3 regions of the Streptomyces sp. NPDC001381 genome follow, and region 3 is predicted to be linked to each of the others. Evidence: riboswitches for the same ligand, from Rfam matches in the RefSeq annotation. Region 3 holds a riboswitch; each other region holds the start of a gene.
The links. Region 3 has a riboswitch for cobalamin ahead of ACFY2L_RS00335 (cobalamin biosynthesis protein). Riboswitches for the same ligand answer to the same signal wherever they lie in the genome.
Positions count from the first base shown of each region.

Region 1: another riboswitch for cobalamin. It lies ahead of ACFY2L_RS20665 (HoxN/HupN/NixA family nickel/cobalt transporter); the one in region 3 lies ahead of ACFY2L_RS00335 (cobalamin biosynthesis protein).
Region 2: another riboswitch for cobalamin. It lies ahead of ACFY2L_RS14670 (ribonucleoside-diphosphate reductase subunit alpha); the one in region 3 lies ahead of ACFY2L_RS00335 (cobalamin biosynthesis protein).

Region 1 covers NZ_JBIAWO010000004.1:460,689-467,136, reverse strand. Annotated here, with positions in the region: gene ACFY2L_RS20675 (glycoside hydrolase family 13 protein) at 1-1,198, opposite strand, end outside; gene ACFY2L_RS20670 (LAETG motif-containing sortase-dependent surface protein) at 1,446-2,402, shown strand; cobalamin riboswitch at 2,461-2,651, shown strand; gene ACFY2L_RS20665 (HoxN/HupN/NixA family nickel/cobalt transporter) at 2,679-3,785, shown strand; gene ACFY2L_RS20660 (hypothetical protein) at 3,877-4,560, shown strand; gene ACFY2L_RS20655 (nucleoside hydrolase) at 4,557-5,522, opposite strand; gene thrS (threonine--tRNA ligase) at 5,576-6,448, opposite strand, start outside.
Region 2 covers NZ_JBIAWO010000003.1:234,589-241,036, reverse strand. Annotated here, with positions in the region: gene ACFY2L_RS14680 (helix-turn-helix domain-containing protein) at 1-766, opposite strand, end outside; gene ACFY2L_RS14675 (ribonucleotide-diphosphate reductase subunit beta) at 1,015-2,028, opposite strand; gene ACFY2L_RS14670 (ribonucleoside-diphosphate reductase subunit alpha) at 2,028-4,379, opposite strand; cobalamin riboswitch at 4,502-4,651, opposite strand; gene ACFY2L_RS14665 (GNAT family N-acetyltransferase) at 4,691-5,197, opposite strand; gene mctP (monocarboxylate uptake permease MctP) at 5,268-6,448, opposite strand, start outside.
Region 3 covers NZ_JBIAWO010000001.1:62,184-68,631, reverse strand. Annotated here, with positions in the region: gene cobN (cobaltochelatase subunit CobN) at 1-2,451, opposite strand, end outside; gene ACFY2L_RS00340 (cobyric acid synthase) at 2,448-3,956, opposite strand; gene ACFY2L_RS00335 (cobalamin biosynthesis protein) at 3,953-4,897, opposite strand; cobalamin riboswitch at 4,995-5,138, opposite strand; gene ACFY2L_RS00330 (hypothetical protein) at 5,268-5,489, opposite strand; gene ACFY2L_RS00325 (anion permease) at 5,524-6,448, opposite strand, start outside.

The DNA.
Region 1 (6,448 bases), on a different contig from region 3:
CCTCGGGCAGGCCGAGCTCCTCGCCCTGGTAGACGTACGACGATCCCGGCAGCGCCAGCATCAGGAGCGTGGCCGCCCTGGCCCGGCGCAGGCCGTGCGCCTCGTCCACGGCGGGTGCATTGCCACCCGAGAGCAGCCAGGTGTTCTCGTCGGTTCCGGGCGGGAGCATCAGGCGGGACGGGTGGCGTACGACGTCGTGGTTGGACAGCACCCAGGTCGCCGAGGCGCCGGCGGCGCGGGCCGTGGCGAGGGAGTCGGCGATGACCCGGCGGAGCGCGTCCGCGTCCCAGGGGGCCTGCAGGTACTCGAAGTTGAAGGCCTGGTTCAGTTCGTCGGGACGGGCGTACAGGGCGCGCCGGGCGCCCGGCACCCAGGCCTCGGCGACCGCCGTGCGGGGCGGGGAGTAGGCGTCGAGGACGCGGCGCCAGTCGCGGTAGATCGCGTGGACCTCGTCGCGGTCGTAGAAGGGGTGGGTGCCGGGAGGCAGCCGCGCGAGGGCCTGCTCGCCGCTCAGGTCCGGCGCGCCGAGGTCGCGGAGGGGTTCGGTGAGGTCCTTGGCGAGGGCGTGGGCCACGTCCACCCGGAAGCCGTCGACGCCCCGGTCGGACCAGAAGCGCAGGGTGGTGCGGAAGTCCTCGCGGACCTCCTCGTGGTCCCAGTCGAGGTCGGGCTGCTGACGGGCGAAGAGGTGGAGGTACCACTGGCCGTCCGGGACGCGTTCCCAGGCGCTGCCGCCGAAGACCGACTGCCAGTCGGTGGGCGGGAGTTCGCCGTGCGCGCCGCGTCCGTCGCGGAAGACGTAGCGCTCGCGGGCCGGGGAGCCCGGGCGGGCGGCCAGGGCCTCCTGGAACCAGGGGTGCTGGTGCGAGGTGTGGTTGGGGACGAGGTCGACGATCACCTTCAGTCCGAGGCGGTGGGCCTCGGCGGCCAGCGCGTCGAAGTCCGCGAGGGTGCCCAGGCGCGGGTCGACGTCGCGGTGGTCGGCGACGTCGTAGCCCCCGTCGGCCAGTTCGGAGGGGTAGAAGGGGCTGAGCCAGAGCGCGTCCACGCCGAGGGCGGCGAGGTGGGGCAGCCGGCCGGTGACCCCCGGGAGGTCGCCGAGGCCGTCTCCGTCGGCGTCGGCGAAGCTGCGCGGGTACACCTGGTAGACGACGGCCTGGCGCCACCAGTCGGGGTTGCGTGAGGAGATGTCGGTCACGAACGGAAGTCTGTCCAAGTTGCCGGGAAAGTGAACGTGCTGACGGTCCGGAGGGGATCGTTCCGCACGTGACGAAGTCGTGATGGAAGCTTGAACTCCCCAGGTTTTGCACCAGGTTGACAGCGCTCTCACGTCCACACGACGATGGGCGGACACTGTGGCGCCTGTGACCGAAGGGCCCCGTGTTTCTTCTGATCTGACCAATCAGCCCTGGCTTTGCCCTGGCATTCGCCAAGAATGGATACGCATGTCCATAGCGAGACGTGTCACCGTGCGCCGCCTGCTGGGGACGGGCGCCGCTTCGCTCACCCTCTGCGCCGCCTCCGTCGCCGCCGCCTCCGGCGCCTGGGCCCAGTCCGGCACCCCCGGCGGGGACGGCTGGAACACCGGCGGTCACTACCAGCCGGGCACCGGCGCGGGCACCGAGACGGGGACCGACCGCTGCCAGTTCTCGCTCGACGGCAAGAACTTCTTCGACTCGGTGCGGGTCGACGACCAGAACCTCAAGCCGACCCAGGACGGCGAGGTCCACATCAGCGTCCGCACGGCCGGCGACGCGAGCACCTGCACCGCCTCCCTGGCCTCCTACCTCGCCCACGGCGCCACCTTCGGCACCTCCGGTGAGCAGGTCTTCGTCGACTTCGACTCGGTGACCGTCAAGCCCGGGCAGACCGACACGCTCGACATCTCCGTCCCCGACGCCGGCTGCTACGCGCAGATCGACCTCTACCGCGGTGCGGTGAAGTTCGACGGCAAGCTCGACGCCAAGGACGGCTTCGAGCACGGCGAACTGCCCAAGGGACCGGACCGGCCGGTCATCAAGGACAAGCTGATCGCCGCGTGGAACGGCGGCACGAAGGACTGCACGGTCACCGAGCAGCCGCCGTCGTCGTCCCCGCCGGCCGGCGGCGGTGAGTCGCCGTCGGCGCCCGCCTCCTCGGCCCCGCCGTCGGACTCGTCGTCCGAGAGCACGACCCCGTCGCCGACGGCGTCGGAGCCCGAGTCGGAGTCGAGCACCCCGGCCCCGTCCGCCTCCGAGTCGACCACCGCCCCCGCCACCACGCCCGACGGCGGCGGTGGCGACCTCGCCGAGACCGGCGCGAACAGCGCCACCCCGCTGATCGCGGGCGGCGCCGCCGCCCTGCTGCTCGGCGGCGCGGCGATCGTGGTGGCCACCCGCCGCCGCAAGGCGACCCGCGCCTGACCCGCGCCTCTCCGGTACGGCCGCCCCGGCACCCTCGTGGAGCCGGGGCGGCCGTACGTTACGGTGGGCGGGTCGTGGTGTTCGGGAATCCGGTGCGACACCGGAGCGGCCCTCGCCACTGTGATCGGGGAGTCCCCGGCCCGAGTCCCCCCGCGGGACAGCCACTGGCCGTCATGAGACGGCCGGGAAGGCGGGCCGGAGACGTCGGCACCCGCAGCCAGGAGACCGGCCACGGCATCTCACGAAGTGATCCACGAGGTGCTGGAGCGTGACCGCATGACCGAGCCCGTCGCCCTGCCCGGAGCCGCCGCCTTCCGATGGCGGCGCGAGGACACCGTCAGGACGGCGGGGCTGATGGCCGCCATAGCCGGCCTGCACGTACTGGCCTTCGGCATCCTCTTCCTGCTCGTCGTGCCCGGTCACTACGAGGTCGGGAACAAGGCCTTCGGCATCGGGCTCGGCGTCACCGCCTACACCCTCGGCATGCGGCACGCCTTCGACGCCGACCACATCGCCGCGATCGACAACACCACCCGCAAGCTGATGGCGGACGGCAAGCGGCCGGTGTCGGTGGGGTTCTGGTTCGCCCTCGGGCACTCCAGCGTGGTCGTGCTCCTCGCCGCGCTCATCGCCGGCGGCACCCGGCTCGCCGGCACGGTGATGAACGAGGACTCACGCACCCACCAGGTCCTCGGCTTCCTCGGCACGACCGTCTCCGGCACGTTCCTCTACCTCATCGCCGCCCTCAACCTCGTCGCCCTGAGGGGGATCCTGCGCGTCTTCCGGGCGATGCGGGAGGGGACGTACGACGAGCGGGAGCTGGAACAGCACCTGGACTCCCGCGGGTTCATGAACCGGATCCTCGGCCGGCTGACCAAGTCGGTGTCCCGGCCCGGGCAGATGTTCCCGCTCGGCTTCCTCTTCGGGCTCGGCTTCGACACCGCCACCGAGGTCACCCTGATGGTGATGGCGGGCTCCGGGGCGGCGGCCGGACTGCCCTGGTACGCGATCCTCTGCCTCCCCCTCCTGTTCGCCGCCGGGATGAGCCTCTTCGACACCCTCGACGGCACCTTCATGAACTTCGCCTACCAGTGGGCGTTCTCCCACCCCGTCCGCAAGGTCTTCTACAACCTCGCCATCACCGGCCTGTCCATCGCCGTCGCCTTCTTCATCGGCACGATCGAGCTGGTCGGCGTCCTGCACGAGAAGTTCCGCCTGACGGACGGCGTCACCGGCCGGATCGCGGCGCTCGACCTCGACAACGTCGGATACGTCATCGTCGGCCTGTTCGTGCTCGTGTGGGCGGCGGCGATCGCCTACTGGCGGTTCGCCAGGGTGGAGGAACGCTGGACCCCCCGGCCGACGACACGGGGACTTCCGTAGGGCTCTACGTAGATCCACCGATGTCCCGCCGCCGCCCGGGCGGGACGATACGGGGGCACCCCGGTCCCCGGCGCGGAAGGAAGGGACGTCCATGCTCCCCTGGATCATGTGGTCGGCCATCCTCCTGGCGCCGTTCGTCGTCGGAGGCACGCTCGCGTTCCGCACCGCGCGCCGGGCCGGCAAGGCGGACCGGGCGATGCGGGCCCTGGCCGCCCGTCCGGGCTGGAAGCGGATCGAGGGCCGCCGGGACGGAGAGGGCCGGTGGGCGGGCCACTTCCCCTGGCTGCTGCGGACGGTGCCCGGCTTCGCCGTGACCGGCACGCTCGGCGGCCACCGGGTCACCGTCGCCAGGCGCTGGGAACCGGTGGGGCGCAGGGACATGCAGCACTGGCTCATCGTGTTCTTCGAGGTGCGCGGCAGCGGGCCCATGCTGCGCCTGGAGCGCCACTGGAGTGCCGCGGAGCTCAACCTCCGGTTCGGCGGGGACCTTCCGTACCTGCCGATGAGCAAGAACGGCTCCGCGGCGACGGCCGAGCGGTTCTACGCCTCCGATCTGCCGGACCGCCTGACGAGGTTCGCGGCACCGGCGGTCTCCCGCACGGACGACGGGGTGTGCTTCCTCTACTTCCCGCTGCCCGAGGTGGTGGACATGGACAAGCTGCTGAAGGCGCTCGCCGGGATGCTGCCCGACCTCGCCGAGCTCGCCGCGGCCGCCGCACCCGCGGACGAGGGCACCCCGGACGCCGCCGGGGAGGCCGGGACCGGCCCCCTCTAGGCGCGCTCCACCGTCTCCAGATACAGCTTCACGTACCGCTCCACGTCCACGTCCAGCGCCACGTCGACCAGCTGGGGTGCGCGGGCGCCCCCGTGGACCTCGGACTCGCCGGGGCGGGGACGGCGGTCGACGATCGTCTGGCCCCGGGCCGGTCCGGGGGCCAGGGAGACCTCGACGTGCAGCAGCCGGGTCGCGATACCCGCCGGGTCCACGACCGCGCAGACCGCGCCCGCGTCGCCGAGCCCGCCGGCGAGCTCGTCGCCGTCGGACTCGGGGGCGGACGGGCGGTGGGCGAGGAGTTCACCGGCCAGACGGGTGCCGGGTTCCGCGCTCGCGCGCAGGCGCCGTACGTCCGCCCCCGGCACCACCACCCGCCGGAACACGTCCAGCCCGTACATGGTGACCGGCACCTCGGCGGACAGCAGGATCGCGGCCGCCTCCGGGTCGTGCCACACGTTGAACTCCGCGACCGCGGTGGCGTTCCCGACGGCCACCGCGCCGCCCATGAACACGATCCGCTCGATGTTGCGGGTCACCTCGGGGTGGGTCCGCAGCAGCAGGGCGATGTTGGTGAGCGGGGCGGTGGGGATCAGGGTCACCGGGCGCGGGGAGGCGAGGATCTCGCGGCGCAGCAGCGTCACCGCGTCCACGTCGACGGCGGTGCGGACCGGGGCGGGCAGACCGTCGAGGTCGCCCATGCCGTCCAGACCGTGCACGGTCGCCGAGCGGGCCGGCTCGATCAGCGGGCGGGCGGCGCCGCGCGCGACCGGGACGTCCCCGGCGCCCGCCGCCTCCAGCACGGTCAGCGTGTTGCGGACCACCCCGTCGACGCCGGTGTTCCCCGCCACACACGTGACCGCGCGCAGGTCCAGGCCCGGGTGGCGTACGGCGAGCAGCAGGGCGAGGGCGTCGTCGACCCCCGTGTCGCAGTCGATGATCACCGGGATGGGCTGGTCGGTCACCTCGGGAGATCCTTCCGTCGAGCCGTCGGTGCGTGCACCCTATGCGCAGGCGCTCACGCCCACAGCCCGGTTCCGCGGGCCGCGACCCGCTCCCCGATCCGGCGCAGCAGTTCGCCCGCCGGCAGCGCTCCCGGCCGGCGGCCGTCCCGCAGCCGCAGGGCCGCCAGCCCGTCCGCCGCCTCCCGCGCGCCGATCACCGCCTGATACGGCACCAGCCGCGCCGCCCGGATCCGCGCCCCGAGAGTGCCCTCACCACTGACCTCGGCCCGCAGCCCCGCCCCCGACGCCCCGCGCACCAGTTCCGCCGCGGCCTCCTCCTGCGCCTGCGACACCGGCAGCACGACCAGCTGGACCGGCGCCAGCCAGGCGGGAAACGCCCCGCCGTGCTCCTCGATCAGATGCGCCACCGCCCGCTCCACACTGCCGATGACACTGCGGTGCACCATCACCGGGCGGTGCTTCGCCCCGTCGGCGCCGATGTAGTGCAGGTCGAAGCGTTCGGGCTGGTGGAAGTCGATCTGGATGGTGGACAGGGTCGCCTCGCGGCCGGCCCGGTCCGCGATCTGCACGTCGATCTTCGGGCCGTAGAAGGCGGCCTCCCCCTCGGCCTCCTCGTACGCCACCCCCGAGCCGTCCAGCACCTCCCGCAGCAGCGCGGTGGCCCGGCTCCACAGGCCGGGGCCGGCGACGTACTTGCCGCCCTCGCCAGGGAGCGAGAGACGGTACCGGGAGGCGCGGATGCCCAGGTCGGCGTAGGCGCGGCCGATCAGGGCGAGAGCCGCGCGGGCCTCCTCGACGGCCTGGTCCAGGGTGCAGAAGATGTGCGCGTCGTTGAGCTGGATCGCCCGGACCCGGGTGAGCCCGCCGAGCACCCCGGACAGCTCGGAGCGGTACATGCCGCCCACCTCGGCCATCCGCAGGGGCAG
Region 2 (6,448 bases), on a different contig from region 3:
TGCCCGTCTCCTGCTGGAAGCGGCGGGCGAAGGTGCGCGGCGCCATGTGGGCGCGGGCCGCCAGCTGCTCGACGGTGACCTCCTGGTCGAGGTGCCCCTCCATCCAGGCCAGGACCGCCCCGACCGTGTCGCACGAGGACCGGGGCAGCGGCCGCTCGATGTACTGCGCCTGGCCGCCGTCCCGGTGCGGCGGTACGACCATCCGGCGGGCGATCCGGTTCGCCACCTCGGGCCCCTGTTCCTTGCGGACGAGGTGGAGGCAGGCGTCGATCCCGGCGGCCGTGCCGGCGGAGGTGATCACCGGATCCTCGTCGACGTAGAGGACGTCCGGTTCGACCCGTGTACGGGGGTGGCGGCGGGCCAGCACGTTCGCGTGCCGCCAGTGCGCGGCGCAGCGCCGCCCGTCGAGCAGCCCGGCGGCGCCCAGCACGAAGACGCCCGAGCAGACGCTGAGCACCCGGGCGCCCCGGTCCACGGCCCGGCGCAGCGCGGCGAGCAGCTCGGGCGGAAACGTGCGGTCGATGGTGGAGTCCGAGGCCGGTACGGCGATCAGGTCCGCCTCCTCCAGCCGGTCGAGGCCGTACGGCGTGGAGACGGTGAGCCCGCCGACATGGGTGCCCAGCACCGGGCCCTCCGCCGAGACCACGGCGAAGTCGTACACCGGGAGCCCCTCGTCGCTGCGGTCGAGGCCGAACACCTCGCACACGACACCCAGCTCGAAGGGGTGCACGCCGTCCAGCAGGACGACCGCCACGTTCTTCAGCATGCTGCCAGTGTGCACCAGTGGTGGCAGGAATTTGAAGGTGTGCGGCAGTCCTGCCACTCCCGGTAAGGAGTGTCGGGCGGGACAGTGGTGTCCATGAACACGAACCAGATCGAAGGCCTCATCGGAATGCTCTTGGTCCTCGGGATCCTCGTCCTCCTGGTCCTCCCGTCCGTGTTCGGCATCGTGCGCGACCGGCGCGCCGACCGGCGGATCAGGGAGGCCCAGGAGGCCCGGGGAGAGCGGGAGGGTCAGAAGTCCTCGTCGAGGTCGACCGTCCCCTCCACCGCGACCTGGTACGCCGACGGACGCCGCTCGAAGAAGTTGGTCAGCTCCTGAACGCCCTGCAGCTCCATGAAGGAGAAGGGGTTCTCCGAGCCGTACACCGGGGCGAAGCCGAGGCGGGTGAGCCGCTGGTCGGCGACGCACTCCAGGTACTGCCGCATCGACTCGGTGTTCATGCCCGGCAGGCCGTCGCCGCACAGGTCGCGCGCGAACTGCAGCTCGGCCTCGACGGCCTCCCGGAGCATGTCCGTGACCTGCTGCCGCAGCTGCTCGTCGAACAGGTCCGGCTCCTCCTTGCGGACGGTGTCGACCACGTCGAAGGCGAAGCTCATGTGCATGGTCTCGTCACGGAACACCCAGTTGGTGCCGGTGGCGAGACCGTGCAGCAGGCCCCGGCTGCGGAACCAGTAGACGTACGCGAAGGCGCCGTAGAAGAACAGGCCCTCGATGCACGCGGCGAAGCAGATCAGGTTGAGCAGGAAGCGGCGGCGGTCGGCCCGGGTCTCCAGGCGGTCCAGCTTCTCCACCTCGTTGATCCACTTGAAGCAGAACCCGGCCTTCTCGCGGATCGAGGGGATGTTCTCCACGGCGTCGAAGGCCGCGGCGCGGTCCTCCGGGTCGGGCAGATAGGTGTCCAGCAGCGTCAGATAGAACTGGACGTGCACGGCCTCCTCGAACAGCTGGCGCGACAGGTACAGGCGCGCCTCCGGGGAGTTGATGTGCTTGTACAGCGTCAGCACCAGGTTGTTCGCCACGATCGAGTCGCCGGTCGCGAAGAACGCGACGAGCCGGCCGATCAGATGCTGCTCCTCCGGCGTCAGCCTGGCGAGGTCGGCGACGTCCGAGTGGAGGTCGACCTCCTCCACGGTCCAGGTGTTCTTGATGGCGTCCCGGTAGCGCTCGTAGAAGTCCGGGTAGCGCATCGGACGGAGAGTCAGCTCGAAGCCGGGGTCGAGGAGGTTCTGGTTACGGACGGACATCACTGGCAGGCCTCGCAGGACTCGGGGTTCTCAAGGGAGCAGGCGACGGCGTCCTCGGGGGCCGGCTGCTGCACGGGGATGGTGGCCTGGGCCGCGCGGGCGATACGGGTCGCCGGGCGCGAGCGCAGGTAGTACGTCGTCTTCAGGCCCGACTTCCAGGCGTACGCGTACATCGAGGAGAGCTTGCCGATGGTCGGCGTCTCCAGGAACAGGTTCAGGGACTGCGCCTGGTCCAGGTACGGGGTGCGGGCGGCGGCCATGTCGATCAGGCCGCGCTGCGGGATCTCCCACGCCGTCCGGTACAGGGCCCGTACGTCCGCCGGGATCCAGGCGAAGTCCTGCACCGAGCCGCCCGACTCGCGCAGCGCCTCCCGGGTGCGGGCGTCCCAGACGCCGAGCTCCTTGAGGTCCTGCACCAGGTACGAGTTGACCTGGAGGAACTCGCCCGACAGCGTCTCGCGCTTGAACAGGTTGGACACCTGCGGCTCGATGCACTCGTACACACCGGCGATCGAGGCGATGGTGGCCGTCGGCGCGATGGCGAGGAGCAGCGAGTTGCGCAGACCGGTCGTCGCGATCCGCTCGCGCAGCGCCGCCCAGCGCTCCGGCCAGGTGAACTCGACGCCGTAGTGGTCCGGGTGCAGCACACCCCGGGCGGTACGGGTCTTCTCCCAGGCCGGCAGCGGGCCGTTGCGCTCGGCCAGGTCGGCGGAGGCCTCGTACGCGGCGAGCATGACGCGCTCGGCGATCCGGGTGGACAGCAGGCGGGCCTCGGGGGAGTCGAAGGGCAGCCGCAGCTTGAAGAAGACGTCCTGCAGACCCATCGCGCCCAGGCCCACCGGACGCCACTTGGCGTTCGACCGGCCCGCCTGCTCGGTCGGGTAGAAGTTGATGTCGACGACCCGGTCGAGGAAGGTGACGGCCGTGCGGACGGTGGCGTCCAGGCGCTCCCAGTCGATGTCCCCGTCGGCCACGAAGGCCCCGAGGTTCACCGAACCCAGGTTGCACACCGCGGTCTCGCCGTCGTCGGTGACCTCCAGGATCTCCGTGCAGAGGTTGGAGGAGTGGATCACCTGGCCCGGCTCCGCCGTCTGGTTGGCGGTGCGGTTGGCCGCGTCCTTGAAGGTCATCCAGCCGTTGCCGGTCTGCGCGAGGGTCCGCATCATCCGGCCGTACAGATCACGGGCCGCGATGGTCCTCCTGGCGAGCCCGGCCGCCTCCGCCGCGCGGTACGCGGCGTCGAACTCCTCGCCCCACAGGTCGACCAGCTCGGGCACGTCGGAGGGGGAGAACAGCGACCACTGCTCGTCGGCGTTCACCCGGCGCATGAACTCGTCCGGGACCCAGTGCGCGAGGTTCAGGTTGTGCGTACGGCGGGCGTCCTCACCGGTGTTGTCGCGCAGCTCCAGGAACTCCTCGATGTCGGAGTGCCAGGTCTCCAGGTAGACCGCGGCCGCGCCCTTGCGCCGGCCGCCCTGGTTCACGGCGGCGACGGAGGCGTCCAGGGTCTTCAGGAACGGGACGATGCCGTTGGAGTGCCCGTTGGTGCCGCGGATCAGCGAACCGCGGCTGCGGATCCGGGAGTACGACAGCCCGATGCCGCCGGCGTGCTTGGAGAGCCGGGCCACCTGGTGGTAGCGGTCGTAGATCGAGTCCAGCTCGTCCAGCGGGGAGTCGAGGAGGTAGCAGGACGACATCTGGGGGTGCCGGGTGCCGGAGTTGAAGAGCGTGGGGGAGGACGGCAGGTAGTCGAGGCGGCTCATGAGCCCGTAGAGCGCCGCGACCTCGTCCAGGGCACGGGTGGTGTCGTCCTCGGCGAGACCGCAGGCCACCCGCAGCAGGAAGTGCTGGGGCGTCTCGACGACCTTGCGGGTGTGCGGGTGCCGCAGCAGGTAGCGGCTGTGCAGGGTGCGGAGCCCGAAGTAGCCGAAGCGGTCGTCGGCGGCCGGGTCGATCAGCGCGTCCAGGCGGGCCGCGTGCAGCCGTACGAAGTCGGCGGTGCGGTCGGCGATGAGGCCCTCGCGGTGACCGACGGCCACGGACCCGGTGAACGAGGTGACGCCCTGGGAGGCGGCCTCCGTGGCGATGCTGATCGTCAGCAGCCGGGCGGCCAGCCGGGAGTAGGCGGGGTCCTCGGAGATCAGGCCGGCGGCCGCCTCCGTGGCCAGCTCGCGCAGCTCCCTCTCGTCCGCCCCGGCGGACCGGCCGCGCAGCGCGGCGGCGGCGACCCGGCCGGGGTCGGCGTCGGGGAGGTCGGCGGTCAGCTCGGTCAGGGTCCGCAGCAGCGCGGCACCGGGACCGTCGGTTTCCGGCAGGACGGCTGAGGCCGGATCGGCTGGCGCGATGGTCACGTGGGGCTCTCCCTCGCTCGGCAGGGGGCCTGGCGCGGAGCAGGGGGCAGCACACGAGCGCACGCGGCGTCGCGTCCACCGGCCCACTCCACGAGGCCCGGACGTCAAGGCACCCGGGCCGGACGGCCGGGTGCGCTGCCGACAGGTCCTCGGACTGGACAGGCGTGCGGACACGGGTGGGCGCACACGCGAGTACACCGTTGCGGGACAGTTCCGGATTCGCACCGGATTCCCCTGCGGCGACAGCGAGCATGAGCATACATCTTGTGCTCACCCGTCACGCCACCCCCAGATGTTGTGTCGGGGTGGTTTCAGAGTGTCAACTTGTAGGTGAGGAGAGTGAGGTCGTCCAGGTGCGGCACGGGATTCCAGTCCCGCTCCGGTGTGCGGACGAAGCCGAGGCGCTCGTAGAGGCGGTGGGCGCTGTGCATGGCGCGCTGGGTCGACAGGACGACGGCGGTGCGGCCCTCCATGGCCCGGGCGCGGTCGACACAGCTCCGCACGAGGGCCTCACCGGCGCCCCGGCCCCGCGCCTCGCGCGTGACGGCGAGCGCCCTGATCTCCGTCTCGCCGGGACGGGCGATGTCGGCGACGGGGCCGGGGCCGGGGACGAAGGTGACTCCGCCGAGGAGCCGTTCGCCCTCCACGGCCACGAGGACCTCGGCGGCGGCCGCCCGCCCGGCCACGTCCTTCAGCACGGGCAGGTACTCGTCGCCCTCGCCGTAGTCGAGCAGGCCGTCGTCGAGGTAGGCACGGGCCGTCATCTCGCCGAGGGCGGCGTACTCGCTGGGTTTCGCCTGCCTGATCCGGATGTCCATGGCGCGCAGTGTGCCCCATGCGCACGACGGCGGGCCGCCGGATTTTCCCGACGGCCCGCCGCGGTCTCGTCTAGTGGGACGCTCCGGCGGTCGCCGGCGGCAGCTCCACCTGCACCCCCGGGTCCCCGGCGTCCGCCGTGTAGTCCTGCGGCCTGGTCTCGTCGATGCCCTCGGGGGCCTTCACGGCCTTGAGGGCGAAGGTCAGGACCACGGTCACGACGGCATTGAGGACGAACGCCGTGAGACCGATGTAGCCGATCTCTCCGATGCCCGGGATCTCCTTCGCCGAGCCGCCGAAGTGCTTCTGGGTCGGGGAGGCGACGCCGTACGCGGCGACCGTGCCGTAGACCATGCCGACCGCCCAGCCCGCGAGCAGCGCCCAGCGGTGGAACCAGCGGGTGAACAGGCCGCCGACCAGGGCCGGGAAGGTCTGCAGGATCCAGATGCCGCCCAGCAGCTGGAAGTTGATGGCGACCGTCTTGTCCATGGTGAGGACGAAGACCAGGGCGCCCACCTTCACCAGCAGGGACACCAGCTTGGAGACCCTGGTCTCCTGCGCGGGCGTGGCGTCCGGCTTGATGAAGTCCTTGTAGATGTTCCGGGTGAAGAGGTTCGCGGCCGCGATCGACATGATGGCCGCCGGCACGAGCGCGCCGATGCCGATCGCCGCGAACGCCACACCCGCGAACCACGCCGGGAACATGGTCTCGAACAGCTGCGGGATGGCCAGCTGTCCGTTGGTGACCTTGACCCCGGCCGCGATCGCCATGAAGCCCAGCAGCGCCAGCAGGCCCAGCATCAGCGAGTACAGCGGCAGGATGGTGGTGTTGCGGCGGATCACCTCACGGCTCTTGGAGGACAGGGTCGCGGTGATCGAGTGCGGGTACATGAACAGCGCGAGCGCGGAGCCGAGGGCCAGGGTGGCGTAGGTCCACTGGCCCGGTTCGGCCGGGGCCAGCGCGCCGCGCGGCTTGCCCGTGGCCGGGTTGGTCTGGCCGAACGCCTCGCCGGCCTTGGCGAAGATGTCGTCGAAGCCGCCCAGCTTGATCGGGATGTAGATGATCGCCACCGCGATGACGATGTAGATCAGCGTGTCCTTCACGAACGCGATCAGCGCGGGGGCCCGCAGACCGGACGAGTAGGTGTACGCGGCCAGCACACCGAACGCGATCAGCAGCGGCAGGTCCTTGACGAACCAGTTCGTGTTCTCGCCGCCGCCGACGCCCATCACGTCGAGCACCGCCTGGATGC
Region 3 (6,448 bases):
CAGACCGCGCGTCGGCGAACCGGACGGCCCCGCCGGGACGTACCCGCCGTCGAGGGCGCGCAGGATGTGCCCGATCTCGTCGGTGGTCCGCTCCAGCCGGGGCACCACCTCGGTGCAGGCGAACTCCAGCACCGCGACGGCCTCCGGGAGTTCGGCGCCGAGCACCGCACGGACGAGGGCGGGGACCGCCGTCACGTCCCACGCCCGCGCCTCCATGCCCTCCGCGACCCGCCGGCACAGCTGCTCCAGCAGGTCGATCGCGTCGGCCGCCGTACGGGACGGCCCCTCGACCAGGTCCGTCAGCTCCGCCGGCAGCTTCACCGGCGCGCCCGGCTCGGCCAGCAGCTCCTTCTCCACCAGCCCGAAGTGCGCGGCGAGCGAGGCCCGCAGACCCGGCAGGGCGTTCGCCTTGCCGCCCCACACCTGCGAGGCGCGCAGCACGGCCAGCACCAGGTTGACGCGCGGCTCGCCGACCGGACCGCCGCCCAGGACGTGCAGCCCGTCCCGGATCTGCACGTCCTTGATCTCGCACAGATAGCCGTCGATGTGCATGACGAACTCGTCGAAGTCGTCGTCGCCGGGCTGCTCGTCCACGTGCAGGTCGTGGTGGAGCTCGGCCGCCTTCACCAGCGTCCAGATCTGGGCGCGGACGGCCGGGGCCTTCGTCGGGTCCAGGTCGGAGACGAGCGCGTACTCGTCGAGCAGCTGCTCCAGCTTGGCCAGGTCGCCGTAGGTGTCGGCGCGCGCCATCGGCGGCACCAGGTGGTCGACGACCGTGGCGTGCCCGCGCCGCTTGGCCTGGGTGCCCTCACCGGGGTCGTTGACGATGAACGGGTAGATCAGCGGCAGGTCGCCGAGGACGGCGTCCGGCGCGCACCGCCCGCTCAGCCCGAGCCCCTTGCCGGGCAGCCACTCCATCGTGCCGTGCTTGCCCATGTGCACGATCGCGTCGGCGCCGAAGCTGTTCTCCAGCCAGCGGTAGGCGGCCATGTAGTGGTGGGACGGCGGCATGTCGGGGTCGTGGTAGATCGCGATCGGGTTCTCCCCGAAGCCGCGCGGCGGCTGGATCATCACGACGACGTTCCCGAACCGCAGGGAGGCCAGCACGATGTCGTCGCCGTCGACGTAGAGGCCGCCCGGCGGCTCGCCCCACGCCTGAAGCATCCCGTCCCGCAGCTCCGGGTCGAGCTTGTCGAACCAGGCCCGGTAGTCGGCGAGCGGCACCCGCGCGGGCGCGGCGGCCAGCTGCTCCTCCGTCAGCCACTCCACGTCGTGACCGCCGGCCTCGATGAGCCGGTGGATCAGCTCGTCGCCGTTGTCGGGGTACTCGGTGAGCGAGTAGCCGGCTTCCCCGAGGGCGTCCAGCACCCGGACCGCCGAGGCGGGCGTGTCCAGCCCGACCGCGTTGCCGACCCGCGAGTGCTTGGTCGGGTAGGCGGTGAAGACGAGTGCGATCTTCTTGTCCGCGTTCGCCGTGTGCCTGAGCCGCGCGTGCCGTACGGCGATCCCGGCGACCCGTGCCGCACGCTCGGGGTCGGCGACGTACACCGGCACGTCGTCGGGGCCCTGCTCCTTGAAGGAGAACGGGACGGTGATGAGACGTCCGTCGAACTCGGGGATCGCGACCTGCATCGCCGCGTCCATGGGGGAGAGGGCCGCGTCGGACTCGTCCCAGGCCGCGTGCGAGGAGGTGAGGCAGAGCCCCTGCAGCACCGGGATGTTCAGCTCGGCGAGCGCCCCGACGTCCCAGGACTCCTCGTCGCCGCCCGCGGAGGCCTGCGAGGCGTGGGTGCCGCCGGCGGCGAGGACGGTGGCGACGAGGGCGTCCGCCCCGCCGAGGATCGTGAAGAGACCGGCGTCGGCACCTCGCAGCGAACCGCAGTACACGGGGAGGGCGTTGGCGCCCCGGGCCTCGATCGCGTCGCACAGGGTGTCCACGAAGGCGGTGTTGCCGCTGAGTTCATGGGCCCGGTAGAAGAGCACGCCGACGGTCGGACGGCCGTCCACGACGACACGCTCGCCGTGAACCCCGTACTCCGGCATCTTCTGCGGTTCGACGAAGCCCTCACCGGTCAGCAGCACGGTGTCGGACAGGAACCGGGCCAGCTCCGTGAGGTTGGCGGGCCCGCCCTCGACGAGGTAGCGCAACGCCTCGGCGACGACACCGGCCGGGACGGACGACTCGGCCATCAACTCCGCGTCCGGCACGGCCTCGCCGCCCAGCAGCACGGTCGGGATGCCGGACGCCTTCAGCGCGGCGAGCCCCTCCTCCCAGGCACGCTTGCCGCCGAGGAGGCGTACGACGGCGATGTCCGCGCCGGCGACGAGGCCGGGCAGCTCCCGCGCCACGTCCACCCGGGTCGGGTTGCCGATCCGGTAGGAGGCACCGGAGGCGGCACGGGCCGCCAGCAGATCGGTGTCGGCGGTCGACAACAACAACACAGTGCTCATGCGGGTGCTCCCGGTGGAATGAAGGGCAGTCCTTGCGGCGCGCCGGACTCGATGAGCCGCCACAGCGCGTCCGTGTCCGCGTGCTGTTCGATCAGGTCGCCGAGCCGGTCGAGCTGCTCCTCGCGCAGCCCGGCGAACGAGGTGTCGGGCGCGGGCACGAAGCGGCGGCCCGCGGCGGCGGCCACCTCGCGCAGGAAGGCCCGCCGGAAACCGTCCGACTCCAGCGAGCCGTGCCAGTGCGTGCCCCAGGTCTGGCCGACCCGGCAGCCGTCCAGGAAGGCTTCCCCGCCGTCCACCTGGGCGACCCCGTGATGGATCTCGTACCCCTCGACCCGCTCGCCGAGGGCTGCGCCCTCCGGCCGGGTGAGGGTCTTCTCGCGGGCGAACCGCACGCGCACGGGAAGGATCCCGAGCCCGTCGACGTTCCCGCGCCGGCTCTCGACCTCGTCCTCGATGTGCTCGCCGAGGACCTGGAAGCCGCCGCAGATGCCGAGGACCGGGCGCCCTTGCGCGGCTCTGCGGACCAGGGCGTCCGCGAGTCCCCGCTCCCGCAGCCACTCCAGCGCCCGGACCGTCCCCCGGGTTCCCGGGATCACGACGAGGTCCGCGTCGGCCAACTCCTCCGGCCGGTCCACGAACCGCACGACGACACCGGGTTCGGCGGCGAGCGCGTCGACGTCGGTGAAGTTCGACATGAGGGGGATCGCGCAGACGGCGACCCGCAGCACGTCCTCCCCGACGGGCGGGGCGACGTTCGACTCCCGCACGGTCCCGCGCAGGGAGACCCGCAGCCCGTCCTCCTCGTCGATCCCGAGCCCGTGGCGGAACGGCAGCACGCCGTAGGTCCGCCGCCCGGTGAGCCCGTGCAGCATGTCGAGCCCCGGCTCCAGCAGACCGACGTCCCCCCGGAACTTGTTGACGAGGAATCCGGCGACGAGCGCCTGGTCCTCGGGGGAGAGGAGCGCGACGGTCCCGAAGAACGACGCGAAGACCCCACCGCGGTCGATGTCGCCGACGACGAGCACGGGGAGCCCGGCGTTCCGGGCGATCCCCATGTTCACGATGTCGGTCCGCCGCAGATTGATCTCGGCGGGAGAACCGGCCCCCTCACAGATCACCGCGTCATACGTGCCCCGCAACTCGGCCAGACAGTCGAGGACCGTCCCGAGAAGCCGTTGCTGGCGCCCGCCGTGATACCCCCGTGCGCTCAGCTCGCCCACCGGCTTCCCGAGCAGCACCACCTGACTGCTCTGCTCGCCACCGGGCTTGAGCAGCACGGGATTCATCAGCGCGGTCGGCTCGATGCGGCAGGCCTGCGCCTGCATGGCCTGCGCCCGCCCGATCTCGGCCCCTTCCTTCGTCACGAACGAATTCAGGGACATGTTCTGCGCCTTGAAGGGGGCGACCTTCACCCCCTGCCGCACCAGCCACCGGCAGATGCCCGCCGTGACGACACTCTTGCCGGCGTCGGAGGTGGTACCGGCGACCAGGAGACCCCCGCTCATGAGCTCCGCCCCTTCGCGATGAGGCGCGCGGCGACGGTGACGCCGAGCGCGAGCAGGCCGACACGGCGGGAGAGCCGTACGGCGCGTTCGATGTCGTGGGCGACGACGGCACGTCCCGCCGTCCCGTTGAGCACGGGCCGGTGCTCCACCCGCCCGGCGTAGGACAGGGTCCCGCCCAGCCGCACCCCGAGCGCACCGGCGAAGGAGGCCTCCACGGGACCGGCGTTGGGACTGGGGTGCAGGTGGGCGTCGTCCCGCCAGGCCCGTACGGCGGCGCGCGGCCGGTCGCCGGCGACGGCGGCGAGGACGGCGGTCAGCCGCGCCCCCGGCCACCCCGCGAGGTCGTCGAGCCGCGCGGAGGCCCACCCGAAGCGCCGGTACCGGGGCGACCTGTGCCCGACCATCGCGTCCAGGGTGTTGACGGCCCGGAACCCGAGCAGCCCCGGCACACCGCCCACGGCGCCCCACACCAGGGCGCCCACCACGGCGTCGGAGGTGTTCTCGGCGACGGACTCGACGACGGCCCGCGCGATCCCGTCGGCGTCGAGGGCCTGCGGATCCCGCCCGCACAGGTGGGGCAGCCGGGCCCGCGCGCCCTCGACGTCCCCCGCCTCCAGGGCGCGCCCGACGGCACGGGCCTCGCGGGCGAGCGAGGTCCCGCCCACCACGGCCCAGGTGGCGGCGGAGGCGAGAGCGACGGAAGCGGCCGGGGAACGCCGTACGGCCCGGTCGGCGGCGGCCCCGAGGACCACGGCCCCACCGGCGCAGACGACGGTGTGCAGGGCGCCCCACCCGCGGTGGTCCCGCCACAGCACCCGCTCCACGGCTCCGGCGGCCCGCCCGAACGCGGCGACCGGATGCCCCCGGCGTGGATCACCGAGGAGCAGGTCACCGAGGAGGCCGAGGGCGGCGCCGTACGCGTGAACGCGATCGGCACGCATCGGCTCAGCCGGCCGCGGGGTCGGGCAGCGAGCTGGTGCTGTACCTCAACGGCCGAGCGAGCATGGCGATATGTCCTCACTCAGGGTGTCCACGCCCTGGTTCGACGAGACCGGCGGCGAGAGTTCCTGGCTCCCGGGGTGGTGCACCCCGGTGACAGTGGCGGGACCGCGCCGGATTCGCACCGGCTTCCTCTTCTGCCGCCGTACATGGCTCCGGCAGTCCACCATGGCCCCGGAAGGGCCGTCAACTTGCCGTTGACCTGCGAGGCTGGAGTGTGCTGAGCCCCACACAGGGGCGGTTCCGGAGGTCACGGAAAAGGGGTGCGGGACGGCGATCCGTCCCGCACCCCGAGGTGTCCGAGCTGGTGGGTCAGGCCACGATCAGGGAGATCCCGTACGCCACCGCCGCCGCGCAGGCCGCGAAGCACGCGTAGGCGCCGGTGACCGCGAGGGTGGCGGAGCCGCCCTGTTCCGCGGCGCGTTCCTGACGGGACAGGCCCATGATGCCGAGGGTGAAGAGGGCCACCAGGGCCACGGTGATCACGAGGCTGACGCCGAAGACGGAGCCGAGGGCCGCCCAGTCGATCTTCATGCTGCTTCTCTTCCTTCGTACCGGGTGGGCGGGTTCAGACCGCGGGGGCCGTGGGCTCGGTGGCCGTGGCGGCCGGGGAGGGGATGGTGGCCGTCAGGCCCTCGGTGACCGTGCCGGCCGGAGGCGGGGCGACGGCGGCGATCGCCGTGGTGACCACGCCCGCCGGCTCCTCGGTCTCGTTGACGTTGGACGCGTCCACGACCTCGCGGCGCGAGATCTTCCAGATCGCCGCGCTGGAGGCGACGAGGAAGACCGCCACGACCGCCGTGCCCCAGTCGCCCAGGTTCGTGACCGACTCGGCCAGCGCGCCCACCAGGGCGGCCGCCGGGAGCGTCAGGCCCCAGGCCACGAACATCCGGGTCGCCGTGGACCAGCGGACCACGCCGCCCTTGCGGCCCAGCCCCGCGCCCATCACCGAACCGGAGACGGAGTGCGTGGTGGAGAGGGAGAAACCGAGGTGGGAGGAGGCCAGGATGACCGTCGCCGCGCTGGTCTGGGCGGCGAAGCCCTGCTGCGGCTGGAGGTCGGTCAGGCCCTTGCCCATGGTGCGGATGATGCGCCAGCCGCCGAGGTAGGTGCCGAGCGCGATGGCCAGGCCGGCGGAGAGGATGACCCAGGTGGGCGGGTCGGAGTCGGGGGCGACGGCACCGCCGGCGACCAGGGCGAGGGTGATGATGCCCATCGTCTTCTGCGCGTCGTTCGTGCCGTGCGCGAGGGAGACCAGGCCGGCCGAGGCGATCTGGCCCGCGCGGTAGCCCTTGTCGGCCGCCTTGCCGTCGGCCTTCTTGCCGAGGGTGTAGGACAGGCGCGTCGCCAGCATCGCCGCGATGCCCGCGACCAGCGGGGCGGCGACCGCCGGGATCAGGACCTTGGTGACCAGGACGTCACCGTGGACCGCGCCCATGCCGGCGGAGGCGATGGTGGCGCCGATCAGACCGCCCATGAGGGCGTGGGAGGAG